DNA from 2 places in the Colwellia asteriadis genome. Region 2 is predicted to be linked to the other one. Evidence: predicted binding sites of a transcription regulator. Region 2 holds the regulator's gene; the other holds the start of a gene.
The links. Region 2 encodes MetJ, which represses methionine synthesis genes. Its sites were predicted from a motif close to TAGACGTCTAGACGTCTA; they were not measured.

Region 1: the regulator MetJ is predicted to act here: its motif matches at 1,462-1,479, upstream of ABD005_RS00960 (methylenetetrahydrofolate reductase).

What each region holds. Positions count from the first base shown of each region.
Region 1 is NZ_BAAAFA010000001.1:231,773-235,181, forward strand. Features, by position in the region: gene ABD005_RS00955 (hypothetical protein) at 96-233, opposite strand; gene ABD005_RS00960 (methylenetetrahydrofolate reductase) at 462-1,439, opposite strand; gene ABD005_RS00965 (hypothetical protein) at 1,762-2,184, opposite strand; gene guaA (glutamine-hydrolyzing GMP synthase) at 2,347-3,409, opposite strand, start outside.
Region 2 is NZ_BAAAFA010000012.1:82,227-85,635, forward strand. Features, by position in the region: gene ABD005_RS16245 (aldo/keto reductase) at 1-585, shown strand, start outside; gene ABD005_RS16250 (hypothetical protein) at 740-1,225, shown strand; gene metJ (met regulon transcriptional regulator MetJ) at 1,392-1,721, opposite strand; gene metB (cystathionine gamma-synthase) at 1,975-3,132, shown strand; gene metL (bifunctional aspartate kinase/homoserine dehydrogenase II) at 3,165-3,409, shown strand, end outside.

The DNA.
Region 1 (3,409 bases), on a different contig from region 2:
TACGTATATACTCGCCACCATTCAAAGTATTGGTTAAATTATATCTAACCATTATGGATGAATATCAATGTTACTTAAGTTAACCGTAAATATAATCACATAGCCAAAGACGTCAATAACAACAAAGGGGCGCAAAATGCTATTGCGTCCAGAATAAGTGCTAAAGATGAATCTATATTAGCTTGCTCTTGTGCAGTTCTTTCGTTAACCCATGTTGAAAAGAATGTATTCATAACTATCTCCATTTGTTACTTATGTAATTTGTTTAGATGTAACTTGTTTAAGTGAAACGACTATAAACATTCAAATGGTAGGTTTGTTAGGTAATGTGCTTAACGGCTAAGAAAAATGATGAGCGGTTAGTATAGGTAATTACTGTGAGCTTTAAGCTGACTCTATCAACGTGTAAAAGCTAAAAAGATCACTAAATAGTGAGCTTTTTAGCATAGTTAACTTACTCGCTATTTTTTATTTAAAGCAGCGAGTTCTTTTTTAGCTAAGAAGTTATCCATTTTTGAGCGTAATAACTTGTACAATAAAATAGAGCCGTCAATTTCTTCTTTACGGTTAGTTAAACTTTCAATATTAAGCCCTAATGGTAAATCGTAAGGTAATACTGCATCTAAAATTTGCTGTAAACTATTCACACAAATACGAATAGATTCATACAAGGGTTTCTCTGCATTTAAAATGCGTAAGCTAGTTGCTTCAGGTACGTTCACCCCTAACCAATCGATAAACTCTAAGGTTTTTTCGCTACCACAAGGTGAAAAAGTTAAAATTAATCGTTGTGGTTTAAGCCCTTGCTTTTGGCATTCAATGGCGTAGCGCGTTAGTAAGTCTATTGTCGCCTGAGGATCATAAATGGCTTGTGAAATGAAAAAACTACACCCTTGTTTATGCTTAGCAATTAAACGCTCATGCTCATCTTTTTTACTAGCATGACGCTCAGCAATGGTTACTCCACCAATAAAAAATTCATTAGGATTGTTAACTAAGGTTTTATAAGCGCCAGCTAACGATAATGAAATTTCATTCTTTTTTGACGGGCTGCCAACTAATACAACATCTTTTACGCCATATTCATCCCAAGCTTCATTGGCCCAGTTATTAAAGTCTTCGCTGTTCGATTGCACTACGCTTTTATACGTGATTACTGGTCGATGAGACTTTTTATTGAGTAAAGAAGAGTAAAGGCGCGCATCGTGAGTAGACTTAAACGGAAAAGGTCGAGGCTTACTAATACGTGAATTTTCATCTTGAATGTCATAAACAATCAAACCATCAAAGTCGATATCGCTTACACGCTCAAGTAATTTATCCGCAATGTCAGCGACTTTATCAAGTGGCGTATCACTTTTAGGCGGTGTAGTGCCAATAAAGTAAACACCTCGGTTAATATCGTTATATCTAGCTTTAAGCTCTGATTGTGTAGTCAAAATGCTCTTCTTTAATTTTCTTTAGACGTTTAGATGGCTATATAATCATGCAAATAGTTTATTTTGTCAACCATTGATATTTTATAAGTTATATTCGTCTACTTAACCTGCGCTCATACATCAAGCTCAGGTTACTTAATATTGCTATGCTTGAGCATTGAGTAGTTATGCCCAAGTATTATTATGCTCGATAAAATATTCACTAATATATTTATAACCGCCCATAAAAAAGCCCAGTATTTATGATTTAAATACTGGGCTTTCAAGTAAGTAACCTTATAGCAATGCCGCTATCGATTACTGCCATGTTAATACGGAGCAATTAGCCCTTAAACAAAAGACTAGCGATGATTGTCCAAACACCAAGACATAAACCAACCAAACCTACTTTACCTTGCATTGGTGCAAGTTTAGCAAGTAACTCTTCGCCTTTTTTAGCGCCTTCTTCTGAATTAGATAATACGTACTTATTGATAAGATTGTAGCCTAGCATAAAGCCTAAAATAGCTTGAACGACACTACTTGCTAACCAAGTAATCCACCAAATAGGAGCACTCGTTAATAAACCGAAGTTAACTACGGCAGCAATAATTCCCCATAAACCCCAAAAACAAAATACAACGCCAATCCAACCTTGATAAGGCGCTATTTTTGCTAGCACATCTTTTGCGTCTGGTCTTTTCGACAGAATTAAAGAAGGCACCGCTAATAGGCTCAGTAAGATTAAAGCAATCCCGTAAATCATAATTTTTTCCTTTTAATTATCAATAAGAAGCTGATTGTATGAGTTCATAACAAACTAATCAATTAAAAAATAAGCTATAAACGTATAATAAAAAACCTCACCACTTTACAGTAATGAGGTTTTATAACTAGGCATAATATTTAACGATTAAAGCGTGCTAAATTATTCCCACTCAATTGTTGCTGGTGGCTTGCCTGAAATGTCATACACAACACGCGAAATACCATCAATTTCATTAATAATACGGTTAGAGACTAACCCTAAGAAATCATATGGTAAGTGTGCCCAATGCGCCGTCATGAAGTCAATGGTTTCAACAGCACGTAAGCTAACAACCCAATCATATTTACGTGCATCGCCCATTACGCCAACAGAGCGAACCGGTAAAAATACGGTAAAGGCTTGGCTTACTTTATTATATAAGTCATGCTTGTGTAGCTCTTCAATGAAAATAGCATCGGCGCGACGTAATAAGTCAGCGTATTCTTTTTTCACTTCACCTAAAATACGTACACCTAAACCAGGACCTGGGAACGGGTGACGGTAAAGCATGTCGTATGGTAAACCTAGCTCTAAACCAATTTTACGTACTTCATCTTTAAATAACTCACGTAATGGCTCAACTAAACCTAACTTCATGTAATCAGGTAAACCACCAACGTTATGGTGAGACTTAATTACGTGTGCTTTACCGGTAGCAGAAGCAGCAGATTCGATCACATCTGGGTAAATAGTGCCTTGTGCTAACCATTTTGCGTTTTCTAATTTGTTAGACTCTTCTTCAAATACGTCAACAAACACGTTACCAATAATTTTACGTTTAGCTTCTGGTTCATTCTCGCCAGCTAAACGATCAAGAAAGCGCTCTTCGGCATCAATCTTAATGATGTTTAAACCAAAATGATTACCAAACATATCCATAACTTGTTGACCTTCGTTTAAACGAAGTAAACCGTTATCAACAAATACACAGGTTAATTTATCGCCAATTGCGCGATGTAAAAGCATCGCAACAACAGATGAGTCAACACCACCAGAAAGCCCTAGAATAACCTCATCATCGCCTACTTGCTCTTTCATTTTGGCAATGGCGTCATCAATAATTGAGGCAGGTGTCCATAACTTTTCACACTGACAAATTTCTACAACAAAGTTTTCTAAAATACGTAAACCTTGTTTAGTGTGTGTTACTTCAGGGTGGAATTGCACACCGTAAAATTGCTTG
Region 2 (3,409 bases):
ATTACCTCAACAGAAAACTCACTAAAACGTTTAGGCGTTGAACAGTTAGATGCGTTATTAGTACATCGCCCTGATTTACTAATGAATGCAGATGAGGTGGCAGAGGCATTTGAACTCTTACATCAAAGTGGCAAAGTGAAGCACTTTGGTGTTTCAAACTTCAGTGCAAGTCAATTTGAATTATTACAATCACGGCTTTCTAAACCGCTAATTACCAATCAAGTTGAAATAAACCCACTTAATTTCAATGTATTTGAAGATGGTACTGCAGATCAGTTACAAAGATTAAGGATTCGTCCAATGGCGTGGTCTTGTCTTGCTGGCGGTAGCGTTTTCGATAAAAACAGTGAAAAAGCAATACGCTTGCATAAAACTTTGCATGAGTTAGTAGAAGAAATCGGTGCAAGCTCGATAGAGCAAGTTATTTATGCTTGGATATTAAAGCACCCTTCAAAGCCTGTAGCATTACTTGGAAGCCGAAATTTAGAGAGAATTAAAGAAGCAACGGGAGCAATAACCTTAACAATGAATGCTGAACAATGGTATCGAGTTTGGGTTGCCGCTAAAGGTCATGGCGTGGCTTAATGCAATTAACCAAAGGCAAAGATTGAGTCTAGGTCTGAGTCTAGGTCTAAGTATAGCTTGGTGCTATTTTACTTTTAAGTTAGGGCTACTATGCTTATTAAAGCAAAAGTTGTTTAAGCAACTCAATATTATTAGACGTTAAAGACAGGTGAACATGGAAAGTCAGAAAGAAACATTAAATGCTAAAACTCAAGTAGAGACTCTAGATGGTGAGCTATCAGTGCCGGTACCTAAATGGTTTATGGTAGTAGCAATTATCGCTTTGTTATGGAATCTTATTGGTGTGCTTGCGTTTATTAGTCAGATAACGATTACTCCTGAATTGCTCGAGCAATTACCCCCAGCAGAGCAAGCAATGTATTTAAATATGCCTCTTTGGGCGAATGGCGCTTTTGCTGTTGCTGTTTTTGCGGGAACTACCGCAAGCTTTATGCTGCTGTTTAAAATGTCGTGGGCAGTAAATTTATTTGTAGGATCGTTGATAGGTATTGTGGTGCAAATGTATCACGCGTTTTTTATTGCTAACGCTTTTGATGTATTTGGTCCTAGTGGTTTGATTATGCCAATTATGGTAACTATTTTTGCGTTACTCTTTTTAAAAGTTGCCATTGTTGCACGTAAAAACAATTGGTTGAGCTAGTTTTCCTAGGTTAAATACAGTTATGTATTAGGAGCTGTTGATTTTTCTAAGTAACTTTTACAATTTTTAGTATTCTCATCTTTTACAACATAAAAAGGCACCTTCGTAGTGCCTTTTAGCTTTTTTAGCGTATTGGTTTTATATGAAAAACAGCCTTTAGAAGAGGCTAATCATCATCTACTTCATAAGCGCTAAAGTCAGTAACTCCTTTTGCTTCAAGTAAGCGACGGACACTGGCTGGTAGTTTTTCATTATTATCTTTTGCTAAGTCTTCATCATCAGGTAAAGGCTGTCCGGTAAAAGCATGTAAAAAAGCTTCACACAATAATTCACTATTTGTTGCATGACGTAAATTATTGACTTGGCGTCTAGTGCGTTCGTCAGTTAATACTTTTAATACTCGCAAAGGAATAGAAACGGTAATTTTCTTAACTTGCTCACTCTTTTTACCGTGCTCGGCATAGGGATTTATATACTCGTCATTCCACTGAGCCATGGTTATTCCTCTGTATTGTTATGATGTACAACTAGGTTGTGATAGCGTAGATTTTACCTGTTGCGAAAAAGCAGTCAAGTAGAAGTTTAGATGTCTAAAATGTCTTGACCGTTTTAGCTAAAATGTTTAGAGTTATAGACGTCCAAACATCTAAACGTTAATTCACTTTATTTGTTAATACTACAGCGTACTTTTACAACAAGTATGAGCTACTAATTGAATGCGTTATTAAACGCTAAATGGGGAAATTATTATGTCGATTAAAAATATTACCACTTCGGCAGTAAGAGCAGGTATTAATACCGATAAACACCATGGTGCGGTTGTTGCTCCTATCCATTTATCGAGTACTTATTCACTTAAAGGTTTTAATGAAAAAAGACAGTTTGACTATTCGCGTACCGGTAACCCAACGCGAGCAACTTTTGCTGAAGCTATTGCTGAGTTGGAGCAGGGTAGTGTTGGTATTGTTACCAGTACCGGTATGGCAGCTGTACATTTAATTTGTCAGCTGTTGTCAGTAGAAGATACTGTTGTGATCCCACATGATTGCTATGGTGGGAGTTTTCGACTTTTTACTCACCTAGCTAAGCGCGGGCAGTTTAAGCTAATTGTGGTTGATCAAAATAATGCAGCGGCATTGGCCGAAGCCTTAGCGCAAAAGCCTAAGTTAGTTTTATTAGAAAGTCCAAGTAACCCATTATTACGTTTAGTTGACATTGAAGAAGTAACCAAAGCGTGCCATGCGGTTGGTGCATTAGTTGCTGTAGACAATACCTTTTTATCTCCAGCATTACAGCAGCCTTTAACGTTAGGGGCTGATATTGTTTTTCATTCGACGACTAAATATATTAATGGTCATAGTGATGTGGTTGGCGGTGTTTTAGTAACCAAAGAGCAAGCGCTTGGTGAAACATTAGCTTGGTGGGCTAACTGTATTGGTATTACTGGCAGCGCATTTGATAGCTTTTTAGCATTGCGAGGTTTGAAGACTTTACCTATTCGTATGAAACAACATCAAGAAAATGCTGACAAAGTTGCCGCATTCTTAAAAGATCATGCTGCGATTGATGCCGTTTATTATCCTGGCTTTAGCGATCATCCTGGCCATGAAATTGCGAAAAAACAACAATCTAATTTTGGCGCTATGTTAAGTTTTGAAGTAAAAGGTGGCGTTGAGGCAGTTAAAAAATTATTCGATAATATTGCGTTGTTTACCTTAGCGCAATCACTTGGCGGGGTTGAAAGTTTGATCAGCCACCCATCAACCATGACTCACGCGGGTATGGAAATAGCAGCACAATTAGAAGCAGGTATTACTCAATCATTAGTACGAATTTCGGTAGGTATTGAAGATATAGATGATATTTTAGCGGATTTAGCACACGCTTTAGCGCAAAGCCAACAATAAAAGCCGATAGATAGAGTAAATAGGGCAAGAGAATGACACAAGAAAGTATCGTACTAGAAAATGAATTTGCGGTAGGTAACACCACTGAAAATAAGTTGGCAAAACAGGCAATTCATGTACATAAATTTGGTGGTAGCTCATTAGCCACTGCAGAGTGTATTAAACGTGTTTTAGAGATTATTCGTCAACATTGTCAGTTGAACGATATTGTGGTGGTATCAGCAAACGGTAAAACTACTGATGCCTTGTTTGCTCTTTATACTCAGGCTGAAACATT